Regions from separate parts of the Pantoea sp. NSTU24 genome, predicted to be linked through region 1. Evidence: predicted binding sites of a transcription regulator. Region 1 holds the regulator's gene; each other region holds the start of a gene.

Region 1 (3,360 bases):
TGCGGTCTCTTTGATCAGTGACTGCAGTTCACCACGCTGCAACATCTCAACGATGATGTCGCATCCGCCGACCAGCTCGCCATCAACCCACAGCTGCGGGAACGTAGGCCAGTTGGCGTATTTCGGCAGCTCGGCACGAATGTCCGGGTTCTGCAGAATATCCACGTAAGCAAAACGCTCACCACAGGCTGACAGCGCCTGCACCGCCTGTGCAGAGAAACCGCAGCTTGGCAGTTTCGGGGAACCTTTCATGTACAGCAGGATCGGGTTTTCTGCGATCTGGCGCTGAATTTTTTCTACAGTACTCATAATTGCCTTCCTTAATTCGCGACTTCGTGTTTGTTTATTGTAGCGACTTCGCAGCTGGACTGAAAACGAGATTTTGCCTGCTGCCCGCCTGAATAGCCATCATGGTTAAGTTATGTCGCAATGCGTCACATTTCCTGATGATTAACAGTGGATAACAGATTAATAATTCGTAATAGTTTTGCTGATATAAGACGCTGAAAATGTTCATTTTCGACGCAATTTCGATGGTTACAAAGATTAATAATAAAAGGCCTTACAGTTTTTAAAAGAACTGGACTAGAATGGCCTGGGCGCTGATCTTTGATCAGATTAATCTCAACTTTGTCACGGTGCGTAGTGGCCATGACAACTTAACTGACTAACGGACTATGCGTTTAATCATTACGCTTTTCATGCTGGCCTTTGCGCAACTGTTTTTCAACACTGCCGCTGCGTCGCCTCACGCACCGGTGAACGTCAGTACGCATAAAGCAGAGAAAAAGAGTGCGCGCGACGATGAACGTCGCAAGCGTCGCACGGTCAAAACGGTCACAAAAAAACCGCGCGTGACGCCGGTTCAGAAACTCAAAACAAAGAAACAGAAAAAAGCTGAACTCACCGCGACACAGACACCTGCTAAAAAGACCTCGCTTAAAACTGCCCGTATCAGCAAGAATCATGAAAAGAAACGTTATGGTCATCAGCGTACGCTGAAAACTGCCGACGCGGACGCCCGCGAAACCGGCACGATTAAAATGAGTAAGTCTCACCGTCAGCGTTACCAGAAAGCGCGTGAAACGGCGATGACAAAGCTGATGGGCCAGCTGGGTAAACCCTATCAGTGGGGCGGAACATCACCGCACACGGGTTTCGACTGCAGTGGCCTGGTCTGGTACGCCTACAAAGATCTGGTGAAGTTTAAGATCCCACGCACCGCGAACGAGATGTACCACCTGCGTGATGCCGCGCCGATCAAGCGTGAATCACTGGAGAAAGGGGACCTGGTCTTCTTCCGCATTAATGGCCGCGGCACCGCCGATCATGTCGGTGTTTACCTGGGCGACGGCAAGTTTATTCAGTCGCCACGTACCGGCAAAGATATTCAGATTAGCGCCTTAGGGGAAGATTACTGGCAGCGTCACTACATCGGTGCCCGCCGGGTTATGACGCCGAAAACTATCCGCTGAACCGCAACACAGCCAAAAAAAGCCGGGAAAGTCCCGGCTTTTTTTTAGTGCAGAATGGCGGTAAAACTAAAGGCCACAATCATCAGCAGACAGCCAACGGTGGTCATTAACGCCAGTTTGAGATCGGAACTCATTGCTCACCTCTTAACCTTACTGTTTTCAGGGTTACTCCATTTTCCCACAGGATACGGTAAAAATCTCGTTTTATCCGCCCAGCCTTGTTAGAATCCCGCTTTCGTTGCGCAACGCGCGCAACGCTGATTCCGTTTGCGCATCTTTTCAGGCGTGTTTACCTCCGCCAGCGGCTGTTCAGCCGCCATAAACGCGGCATTTTTGCGAAAAATTCCCTGAGCATACGCAAACGTTTAACATTAAGCTTATCATAGCGTTAGATAAGCACTGGAGTCCGATTCTCATGGCAACAATAAAAGATGTGGCAAAACGCGCTGGCGTCTCCACAACCACCGTTTCGCACGTCATTAACAAAACCCGCTTTGTCGCTGAAGAGACGCGTGATGCGGTCTGGCAGGCGATTAAAGAACTGCACTACTCGCCGAGCGCCGTGGCACGCAGCCTGAAAGTGAACCACACCCGCACGCTGGGGCTTCTGGCTACCTCCAGCGAAGCGCCCTACTTCGCTGAAATTATCGAAGCCGTTGAGAATCACTGCTTTGATAAAGGCTACACGCTGATCCTGGGTAATGCGCATAACGATCTGCAAAAGCAGCGCGCCTATCTCAGTATGATGGCGCAGAAGCGCGTAGACGGCCTGTTGGTGATGTGCTCCGAATACCCGGACGACCTGCTGCAGATGCTGGAAGAGAACCGTAATATCCCGATGGTGGTGATGGACTGGGGCGAATCCCGCGCTGATTTCACCGACACAGTGCTGGACAATGCCTTCCAGGGCGGTTATCTGGCTGGCCGCTATCTGATTGAACGCGGACACCGTGATATCGGGGCTATCCCCGGCCAGATGGAGCGTAATACCGGTGGCGGCCGCCATGCCGGTTTCCTGAAAGCGCTGGAAGAAGCAGGTATTCAGCCACGGGACGAATGGATTGTTCAGGGTGACTTTGAGCCGGAATCAGGCTATCAGGCAATGCAGCAGATCCTGTCGCAGAAACAGCGTCCTACAGCGGTGTTCTGTGGCGGCGACATCATGGCGATGGGCGCGATTTGTGCTGCCGATGAGATGGGGCTGCGCGTTCCTCAGGATATTTCGGTGATCGGATATGACAATGTGCGCAACGCGCGCTATTTCGCACCAGCCCTGACCACCGTTCATCAGCCAAAAGCCCAGTTGGGTGAAAAAGCGCTGGATATGCTGCTGGACCGTATCACCAGCAAACGCGAAGTGTCGCAAACCATTGAGGTTCACCCGACGCTGATCGAACGTCGTTCCGTCGCCGACGGCCCGTTCCGCGACTACCGACGTTAATCTTCGCTTAACCACTCCTGATTAAGCGTCTGTGCATCACCCAGATAGCTGAGCAACCAGCCTGTCGCGGGTGATGCACGATCTTCTGCCCAGCTGACGCAGCAGGGACTGTCCGGAAAGGGAACCGGCAGCGTCAGCTCGGCCAGATCGCCGCTGTCGAGCAGTGGCCTGGCCAGATGACCGGGCACCATCGCCACACACAATCCAGCCTGCACACACTCCAGCCCGGTCTGCCACTCCGGCACGACCAGCCTGCGCTGATTATCCAGCGTCCACGTCATGCGGCGCGGCAACGCCCGCGAGGTGTCTTCCAGTACCAGTGACGGCCAGCTGCGCAGTGTGTCATCATCGATCTGGCTTGCCTGCGTCAGAGGATGATCGGGCGCGACTACGCAGCGCCAGTTCAGTGTGCCCATATCGCGGAAGGCAAAACGTCCGCCTACC
Region 2 (3,360 bases), on a different contig from region 1:
AGAACCGGCAGAGAAGCCTGCCGGTTCTGTCTCAGGTCAGTGGATGACCCCGGAATTGAACTACACTCTCCAGCGTTAGTGATTTATCCTGCCCGCCTGAACCCATAAAAACCCTCACGGCGTGCCGGAGTAATTGACCTGGAAGCCCCATGAAAATCAGATTCCTTTCTGCCAATGAGCAAAAACTGGCGGAGGTGCGCAAAATTCTCGAACCTGTCGGGGTCGAAGTGTTGCCCATCGCCCGTCGTATCGAAGAGATTCAGACCGAGAACGAGCTGGACCTGGTGCGCGACAAACTCACCAAAGCCTTCTCCCTGATAGGGCGACCGCTGTTTGTCGAACATACCGGCCTTTATCTGGATGGCCTGAACGGCCTGCCCGCCGGACTGACCCGCATTTTCTGGAACCGTCTGGACGCCGATCGCTTTACCGCGCTGGTGCAGGGGCTCGACAGCCAGGCCGTGACCGCCAAGACGGTGCTCGGCTACTGCGATGGTCGCAAAATGTATCAGTTTTCGGGCGAACTGCGCGGCACCATCGCCGCAGAACCTGCTGGCACGCGCGGCTTTCAGTGGGACTGCGTGTTTGTCCCCGAAGGCTATGACCAGACCTTTGCAGAAATGGGTGAACTTAAAAATGAGATCTCAATGCGCCGTATCGCGCTGGATCGCTTTGCCACCTTTTTAAAAACCTCGCGGAGCGTGGCATGAAACCTGAACTTAAGCGTGCTTATGACTCCGGCAAACTGATCCTGTTCGCCGGGGCGGGTATCTCGCGCAATTTCGGCCTGCCGGAGTGGCATGAACTGATTGCGCATCTTGCCAACGAGCTGGGTTACGACCCGAAAATCTTTAACACCTACGGAACCCACCTGTCGCTGGCGGAGTATTACAAACAGAAAAAAGGCTCGCTCGGCCCGCTGCGTAGCTGGATGGATCGTGAATGGCATCGTCCGGATATCGATGTCCGGTCTTCGGAAATTCACACCATGATCACCCAGGGAAATTTCTCCCGTATCTACACGACGAATTATGACCGCTGGCTGGAAGCAGCGCACGACGCCAACGGTGTGCCTTACTACAAAGTAGCCAATGCGGCCGACCTGGTCTCTCTCACCGAGGATAAACGCCACATCATCAAGCTGCACGGTGACTTTGACGATGACACCTCCATCGTGCTCGATGAGAGCAGCTATTTTGAACGCCTTTATTTCGACTCGCCGCTCGACATCAAACTGACGCACGATGTCATGGGCAATTCGGTACTCTTTGTCGGCTACAGCATCAGCGATTTCAATATCCGCCTGCTGTTCTACCGCCTGACCAAAATGTGGGGACGTACCGGGCTGGCGACCGCGCGGCCCAAATCCTACCTGTTCACCAACCGGAACAACCCGGTGGCGAAAGAGGTGCTGGGGCAGTGGGGGATCGAGGTGATCGTCTCCGAAGAGGACGATCCGCGCAAAGCGCTGGCGATGTTTCTTGAGGAGCTGCTGGTGTAGTGAGCACTGGCACAAGAAAAATAAAAAACCTGTGCGTGGACAAGGTTAGCCTGCGCACAACCCGTAAACGCTATTCTCTGCTGGCAATGCATTACCGGCATGATATACTGTATGTATACACAGTACCTGAGGGCGAAAAAGATGGCTGTTGAAACAAAATTTGTAGTAGTCAGAAAGGGTGAAGAGAAGATGACGTTTGCCAATAAGAAAGAGGCCGATGCCTACGACAAAATGCTCGATATGGCCGAAGCCTTCACCGACTGGCTGTTACAGCAGCAGCCTGATATGGGCGAATCTCAGGCAGAAACGCTGGGCCTGCTGATGGCCGATCAGAAAGATGCTGTTCAGCATATCCTGCGCACCAGCAAACTGCCGACAGTGGCGGCCAGCGCATCGAAGTCTGGCGCCGTTTCCGATCAGGATGCCAGCGAGCAGGCAGACGAGCCCGCGACAAAGAAAGTGCGCGCCGTTAAAGCCGCCTGATCGCCACAACGCCGGAAGCCACCCTTCCGGCGTTGTCGTTTCTGGCCTGCGCGGCCTCAGACCGCCTTGTTTTCCGCGTGGCTGACCTGGTAACGGGTGCTCCTGCCGCCGCCTTCCAGTTTGTAAAGACAGCCTTTTTCCACCAGTTCGGCCAGATGTCGCGTCGCGGTTGCCTTACTTACTTTCGCGACTTTCTGATACTGACTGGCGCTGATGCCCAGCTCGAAACCCTGCTCCCCGCCATCCAGCAACCGGTTCATCACCTTTACCTGTTCAGGGCTTAAACCGGTTCCCTGATGCCGCAGCCAGAAACGTGCCTTTTTCTGCGTGCGTTCGATAACCTGCATCGCCTGCTGCAGGCTCTCATCCAGAATATCCAGAAACCACACCAGCCAGGGTGTGATGTCGAGGTCGCCTTTTTGCGTCTGTTCAAGAATTCGGTAATAGCCGGTTCGCTGCGCCAGGATAGCGGAAGACATGGCATAAAGGCGAATGCTCTGACTGTCCGCCTGCGCCAGCGCCAGATCGGTTAATGCACGGGTGATACGACCATTGCCATCATCAAACGGGTGCAGAGTGACAAACCACAAGTGGCTGATGGCGGCGCGCAGCAGCGGGTCCAGCATCACATTCTGCTGGCTGCTGTTGAACCAGTCGATAAACTGCGCCAGCTGGGGCTCCAGTCCGTGACGCGGCGGCGCTTCAAAATGAACCGTGGGCCTGTCAAGGCGTCCTGAAATAACCTGCATTGGCTCGCTGCCGCGCAGTGTGCCGACGCTCAGGCGCTGCACCGTCCACTCATCCGCCGGAAAAAGCCAGTGATGCCATTGATAAAGACGTTCCAGCGTCAGCGGCTGGCTGCGGTTATTAATTGCATCCAGCATCATGGCGGCCAGCCCTTCTGAGCGATCGGACACCGGATAAGGCTGTGCTTCCGACACACCGAGCCGGCGTGCCAGTGACGAACGTACTGACTGCACATTGACCCGCTCCTCCTCGATTGCGGAGGAGGAGAGGATATTGCTGAGCAGGGTATCCAGTGTCTGTGTTTCGCCGTCGGTCTGCAGGCTGGCACGCCCCAGCAGCAGGCCGCGCTGCTGCTGAAGATGGCGCAGGCGCGGTAACAGCACCGCATCCTGCCAGTAAAAATGGGGCCAGTCCGGTTGCTGCCAGATCCAGGTAACGCTCATAAGCGGCTCACGATCAGGGTGGATGAGCCGAATAAGCACCATTATTCGGCTCATGAAATGAGGTGATAATAGCGAATAAAAGGCTCACTGGCCAACCTGCTGGTCCGGAAGACAAGAAAAAGGGCCCGCAGGCCCTGTTTAATTAGCGGGAGAACTGCATAAAGGTGTCTGAATAGTAGTGAACGA
Region 3 (3,360 bases), 620 kb from region 1:
GTTTGTGGCAACACCGGCTCAGGATCCGCAGGTGATGGCGGCCAAAGCGGTAGAGATAGGTTATGACATCCTGCAGGGCAAACCGGCGCCGGATAAACCGGTATTAATCCCCGTCAAGCTGATCGATCGCGATAACGTCGGCAGCTATCAGGGCTGGACGGTGAAATAAGGAACGCGGCGGCACCGCCGGGTGCCGCCCTCTGGAGGCCATCATGCAACGTTCAGCGGTCAATCACTACCTGCAACAGACCCGCGAGTTTTTCCGGCAGCAGGATGTCCATCTGCCGCCGTGGGCCGACTACGGCCTGAGCCAGTGGCGCGCCCGTGATCCGGAGGCGATGCAGGAGATTCTGGCACTGCGGCTGGGCTGGGATCTCACCAGCTTTGGTGCAGCAGATTTTCTGCAGACCGGGCTGACGCTGTTTACCCTGCGCAACGGCTCGCCGGATGGACGTCCCTGGCATAAACCCTATGCTGAGAAGATCATGCACGTCCGTGAAGGGCAGCTCACGCCGATGCACTACCATCCGCGCAAGATGGAAGACATTATCAACCGCGGCGGCGGGAATCTGATCGTCGAGCTACATAACCGCGAGGGGGACGGGCTGGCGGATTCGCCGGTTGCGGTATCGCTGGATGGGCAGCGTCAGACGCACGCCGCGGGTTCACAGCTGCGGCTCTCGCCGGGTGAAAGCGTAACGCTGGAGGCGGGCGTCTGGCACAGCTTCTGGGGAGAGCGCGGCTATGGCGACGTGCTGGTGGGCGAAGTGTCGATGCCCAACGATGACGAAAATGACAACGTCTTTCTGACGCCGCTGGCCCGATTTAATCCCTTGGACGAAGACGAAGCGCCACGCTGGCTGCTCTGTAACGACTACGCCCGCGGCTTTGCCTGACCCCTGTGCCGGACGCTGATTATGACTTCGCGGGGTATCCGGGAGCGGACATCCTCATTTTTCTTATGCTGCGGGCGGGTGGTGGCAAGTGAGCAGAGCGCCGCATTCGCACACGCCCCGGAACGGGTTGCTTCGGCCATTCTTGCGGTGATCGAAAGCGGCGCGGCACAGGTGGATCTGGTGCCGCGCGTCTATGGCAGAACGCTTGATGAGTAAGAACACCGGACTGCTAAAGGGCCCGGCGGCACCACTCAGGCGATCTGGCTGGCGCGCGGCGCAATTTCCGGCCTGACCACGTCAGCCGAGAAAACATAGCCCAGTCCGCGGATGGTGCGGATGAGATCGGGCTGATGGGGATTGGTTTCAATTTTCCGGCGCAGCCGCATGATCAGCACATCGATGGTGCGGTCAAACACGTCAAGGCTCTCGCTGTGGGTCAGCTCCAGCAGTTGATCGCGGGTCAGCACCTTACGGGCATGACGAATCAGCGCCCGTAACAGGCTGTATTCGCCCTGCGTCAGCGGCACCAGTTCACGCTGCGGATTAAACAGCTGGCAGCGTTCATCGTCCAGTTGCCAGCCGCTGAACCGCCAGCCCGCCTGCCCGGGGTCGGCCAGCACCGTTCGCTCACTGCGCCGCAGGGCCGCCCGGGCACGCGCCACGACCACGCGGGGATTAAAGGGTTTCGCGATGTAGTCATCTGCGCCCATCTCCAGACCCACGACCATCTCCGCTTCCGATCCCATACCGGTAAGCATAATCACCAGCACTTCCGGCCGCTGACGGTGAAGCTCCTGCAGCACCAGCAGACCGTTGGTGTCAGGCAGCATCATATCCAGCATCACCAGCGCAATGTCCGGGTGTTCGCTGAGCATTGACAGCGCATCGCGTCCCTGGTGACAGCAATAAACCGTCAACAGATGTTCACTTAGCGCATCCTGCAGGACATCGCAGACGGCAGGATCATCATCCACCACTAAAATCGCTGGCTTCATGGCGCGGCCTCAATGTTGCAAAAGAGTTAATTCAGGAGTCTACACAGGCCAGAAAAGGTTGCCTGGTAAGCGTGCTGAAACGTGACCAGCTTCGCCTGTGAGAGTGCAGAAGCGTGCGCTGACGCAGAGTTTTCAGGCAGTCCATATCAGTCGCAGGAAAACGATTGCGCAGGAACGGTGCATTGCACCATAATCGCGCCTCGTTTTGGCTCGGAATTGTCTCAGGCTTCTCCGGCCCTGCCAGGTAATCGATTGCGTCGGAAGATGGCATGGCAATTGCTTTTGGCAGTGGGTTAGTCACGGATGTCAGGCGATATCGGCTTGTCAGTATGCAGCGGCCGCTCTCCCTTTCCCGGAAACAGAATAATCAGCATGCAAACCCCTTTGGCAAGAGAGACGGCTGTCTCCTGTATCGAGAGATGATGATGTTAGAAAAACTATTCAAACTCAAAGCGCACAACACCACGGTCCGGACCGAGATTATCGCCGGGATCACGACCTTCCTGGCGATGGCATATATTCTGTTCGTTAACCCGAGCATTCTGGGCGCAACCGGCATGGATAAAGGCGCGGTGTTTGTTGCCACCTGTCTGGCGGCGGCAATTGGTTGCGTGCTGATGGGGCTGATCGCCAACTACCCGATTGCGCTGGCACCGGGCATGGGACTGAATGCGTTCTTTACCTACACTGTCGTACTGCACATGGGCTATACATGGCAGGTGGCGCTGGGCGCCGTTTTCCTCTCGGCAGTGATTTTCTTTGCGATGTCGCTGTTTAAAATCCGTGAGTGGATTATTACCAGTATTCCGCTGCCGCTGCGCGCCGGGATTGGCGCGGGTATCGGGCTGTTTCTGGCGATTATTGCGCTGGAAGGTGCAGGCATTGTTGTTGATAACCCGGCAACGCTGGTCGGCATTGGCGATCTGACCAAACCCGGTCCGCTGCTGGCGATGCTCGGTTTTATCGTCATCGTGGTGCTGGAAGCGCGTCGCGTAACCGGTGCAGTGCTGATTGGTATTCTGCTGGTCACCTTTATTTCGATGGGCATCGGCCTGACGCCGTTTGCCGGTGTGTTCTCTGCGCCGCCGTCGATTGCGCCAACCTTTATGCAGCTTGATATCGCGGGCGCGTTTAACGTCGGTCTGGTCAGTGTGATTTTTGCCTTCCTGTTCGTGGACGTGTTTGATAACACCGGTACGCTGCTGGGCGTAACCAAACGTGCCGGACTGGCGGATGAGCAGGGTAACGTGCCGAAAATGGGCCGTGCGTTGATTGCTGACAGTGCGGCAGCCTTGTTTGGCTCACTGCTGGGCACCTCGACCACCACCAGTTATGTGGAGTCGGCAGCGGGTGTGAGTGCGGGTGGCCGTACCGGTCTGACGGCAATTGTGGTCGCCGTGCTGTTCCTGCTGGCGCTCTTTTTCTCGCCGCTGGCGTCAAGCGTACCTGTCTATGCCACCGCGCCTGCG
Region 4 (3,360 bases), 1.1 Mb from region 1:
AAAAGAAGAGATTAAAACCGATCATTACGCTGAGCAGCCACATCCACTGCTCCCCTGCCCAGAAACCGGCGGCAAACAGGCAGGTCATCAGCGCCAGCAGACGCAGTGCGGTGATCAGCCGGTCGGGATTACGGACCTGAGAGGCGATCAGCAGGCTGCCGACAAAACGCGCCACCATACCGCAGCCCAGCAGCAGGCCAATCTTTTCCGCATCCAGACCGGTGCCTTTCAGCCACACGCCCCAGAAGGGCAGATAGATGCCGTAACAGAAGAAGTAAGTGAAGTAGCCCAGTCCGAGCCATCTGGCAGACGCGATTGCCATATTCCCTCCAGCAGGTGTGCCGCATGGCAGCATAAGTGGGCGCTACTCTGGCAGAGCGCTGCGGGACAGGCAATAAAAAAGGATGGCAGAAGCCATCCTTTTGATGCTGTTTCACAACAGGTTAGCGATTATGCGTAAACCGGCAGACGGCTGCAGATATCCAGCACTTTCTGTTTGGTACGCTCAATGGTCGCTTCGTCATTGATGTTGTCCAGCACGTCGGCGATCCAGCCCGCCAGCTCGCGCACGTCGGCTTCTTTGAAGCCACGACGGGTCACTGCAGGGGTACCGATACGAATACCGGAGGTGACAAACGGGCTTTTCGGATCGTTTGGCACGCTGTTTTTGTTCACGGTAATGTTGGCACGGCCCAGTGCCGCATCCGCCTCTTTGCCGGTCAGGTTTTTGCTTACCAGATCAATCAGGAACAGATGGTTGTGCGTTCCGCCAGACACGATGTCGTAGCCGCGCGCAATCAGCACCTCAACCATCGCTTTGGCATTTTTTGCCACCTGCTGCTGGTAGGTTTTGAATTCCGGCTCCATTGCCTCTTTAAAGGCAACCGCTTTACCGGCGATAACGTGCATCAGAGGGCCACCCTGACCGCCAGGGAAAACTGCCGAGTTCAGTTTCTTGTAAAAATCTTCGTCGCCGTTTTTCGCCAGGATGATGCCGCCACGCGGACCCGCCAGGGTTTTGTGCGTGGTAGAGGTAACGATATGCGCATGTGGGATCGGGCTCGGGTAGACCTCAGCAGCCACCAGACCCGCAACGTGTGCCATATCGACAAACAGCCATGCACCGACGCTGTCCGCGATCTCGCGCATTTTCGCCCAGTCGCAGACGCCGGAATAGGCCGAGAAGCCACCGACGATCATTTTTGGCTTATGAGTTTTCGCCAGTTCCGCCAGTTCGTCGTAGTCAATCTTACCGGCTTCATCAATACCGTAAGCCACGACGTTATAGAGTTTACCTGACAGGTTAACCGGTGAGCCATGGGTCAGGTGTCCGCCGTGCGCCAGGTTCATGCCAAGGATCGTATCGCCCGGCTGCAGCAGCGCGGTGTAAACCGCGAAGTTAGCCTGTGAACCGGAGTGTGGCTGCACGTTAGCATAATCGGCGCCAAACAGGGCTTTAGCGCGATCGATAGCCAGTTGCTCAACGATATCAACGTATTCACAACCGCCGTAGTAGCGTTTGCCTGGATAACCTTCAGCGTATTTGTTGGTGAGCTGAGAACCCTGTGCCTGCATAACACGCGGGCTGGTGTAGTTTTCAGAAGCAATCAGTTCAATGTGCTCTTCCTGACGCACTGTCTCCTGCTCCATTGCCTGCCATAACTCGGCATCGTAATCGGCAATGTTCATATCACGCTTTAACATCCGGATCTCCTGACTCAGCTAACTTTCTGACGGTATTTACCCCCTCTCAGGGGCGAAGGTCCACAGTGTAAACCGTTTTAACAGGTGAAGGTAGGGTGAACCGCCTCTTTTTACGCAAACGATTGGCTGGCAGATGGCATCGCTTTTTTACACTTTTTGTCTGTCCCATCCTGCGGCGTTTGCCTGCCGACGGAAACCATCATTTCTCATTATGCACATAAAAGTTGCCACTCCGATGATGGAAAAAACGAACGGCATATTTACAGGATGAGCAGAGCAGCCATAAGATGCATTTGAAATACATCTTTACCGTGAGGTTCATTCTTATGCTTGATGCACAGACTATCGCCACCGTTAAATCGACCCTGCCTGCCATTGCCGCCTGCGGCCCGGCGCTGACTGCACACTTCTATGACCGTATGCTGTCGCACCATCCCGAACTCAAAAATGTCTTTAACATGAACAACCAGCGCAATGGCGACCAGCGCGAAGCGCTGTTCAATGCGATCTGCGCCTATGGCGCTAACCTGGAGAATCTGGCCGCCCTGCTGCCGGCCGTGGAGAAAATCGCCCAGAAGCACACCAGCCTCAATATTCAGCCTGAACAGTACGCCATCGTTGGCGAAAACCTGCTGGCGACCATTCAAGAGCTGCTGAATCCGGGCGATGAGGTTCTGGCTGCATGGGGGCGGGCCTATAACGTGCTGGCGGATCTGTTTATCCGGCGGGAAGAGGAGATCTATCAGGCGACGGAACAGCAGAGCGGCGGCTGGCGCGGCACCCGGGCCTTTCGCATCAGCGCTATTGCGCCGCAGAGCGAGGCGATCAAGAGCTTTACCTTTTCACCGGTCGATGGAGGTCCGGTTGCCGCCTTTAAACCGGGTCAGTATCTGACAGTGCATCTGCAGCCCGCCAGCTTCGTCTATCATCAGATTCGTCAGTATTCGCTGACGCACCTCAGTAACGGCAAAGATTATCGTATCGCGGTAAAACGTGAGGCGCAGGGTACGGTCTCCGGCTGGCTGCATGAACACGGCAGAGTGGGCGATGTGCTGCAGCTGGCCGCCCCCCACGGCGACTTCTTCCTGGAAGTCGATCCTGTCACCCCGGTGGCGCTGATTTCTGCGGGCGTGGGACAGACGCCGATGCTGGCGATGCTGCATGCCCTGGCGGCCGCTCACCATCCGGCGCCTGTCAGCTGGCTGCACGCGGCAGAGAATGGCAGACAGCACGCCTTTACGGAAGAGGTGCGCGACACGGGCGCATTGCTCAGCGATTTCGCCAGCCGGGTCTGGTATCGCCATCCCATAGATGACGATGCCGGTCGCTATGACGCTCAGGGTGTAATGGATATCAGCCAGCTCTCTGCGCGGCTCGCCTCAGCCGACACCCATTTTTACCTTTGTGGCCCGCTGGCCTTTATGCAGCATGTGGTGGCACAGCTGCGGGATGCCGGTATAACAGAGACGCATATCCACTACGAACGCTTTGGCCCGCACAAAGGGATGTGATGGTCCCATAAAAAAAGCCCGCAGCGCGGGCTTTTTTGTTCAGCTGAAGCGTGAATCAGATCGCCTCTTCATCCTCTTCGCCAGTACGGATGCGCACGACGCGTGCCACGTCGAAGACGAAGATCTTACCGTCACCGATTTTTCC

What was found. Region 1 encodes PurR, which represses purine synthesis genes. Its sites were predicted from a motif close to CANGCAAACGTTTGCNTG; they were not measured.
Region 2: a site for PurR is predicted at 1,537-1,554, ahead of ACLHDD_RS19800 (YebG family protein). Genes of this name have one in related genera too.
Region 3: a site for PurR is predicted at 2,045-2,062, ahead of ACLHDD_RS08365 (NCS2 family permease). Genes of this name have one in related genera too.
Region 4: a site for PurR is predicted at 1,816-1,833, ahead of glyA (serine hydroxymethyltransferase). Genes of this name have one in related genera too.

The regions. Positions count from the first base shown of each region.
Region 1 covers NZ_JBKIWZ010000001.1:1,111,688-1,115,047, reverse strand. Annotated here, with positions in the region: gene ACLHDD_RS05495 (Grx4 family monothiol glutaredoxin) at 1-312, opposite strand, end outside; gene ACLHDD_RS05490 (C40 family peptidase) at 678-1,475, shown strand; gene ACLHDD_RS05485 (YnhF family membrane protein) at 1,520-1,609, opposite strand; gene purR (HTH-type transcriptional repressor PurR) at 1,891-2,916, shown strand; gene punR (DNA-binding transcriptional activator PunR) at 2,913-3,360, opposite strand, start outside.
Region 2 covers NZ_JBKIWZ010000003.1:263,593-266,952, reverse strand. Annotated here, with positions in the region: gene ACLHDD_RS19810 (non-canonical purine NTP pyrophosphatase) at 150-710, shown strand; gene ACLHDD_RS19805 (SIR2 family protein) at 707-1,501, shown strand; gene ACLHDD_RS19800 (YebG family protein) at 1,643-1,984, shown strand; gene ACLHDD_RS19795 (Fic family protein) at 2,041-3,174, opposite strand.
Region 3 covers NZ_JBKIWZ010000001.1:1,727,859-1,731,218, reverse strand. Annotated here, with positions in the region: gene ACLHDD_RS08385 (ABC transporter substrate-binding protein) at 1-169, shown strand, start outside; gene ACLHDD_RS08380 (D-lyxose/D-mannose family sugar isomerase) at 213-896, shown strand; gene ACLHDD_RS08375 (hypothetical protein) at 978-1,112, shown strand; gene ACLHDD_RS08370 (response regulator) at 1,148-1,891, opposite strand; gene ACLHDD_RS08365 (NCS2 family permease) at 2,314-3,360, shown strand, end outside.
Region 4 covers NZ_JBKIWZ010000001.1:2,248,048-2,251,407, forward strand. Annotated here, with positions in the region: gene ACLHDD_RS10625 (3-phenylpropionate MFS transporter) at 1-322, opposite strand, end outside; gene glyA (serine hydroxymethyltransferase) at 451-1,704, opposite strand; gene hmpA (NO-inducible flavohemoprotein) at 2,031-3,215, shown strand; gene glnB (nitrogen regulatory protein P-II) at 3,271-3,360, opposite strand, start outside.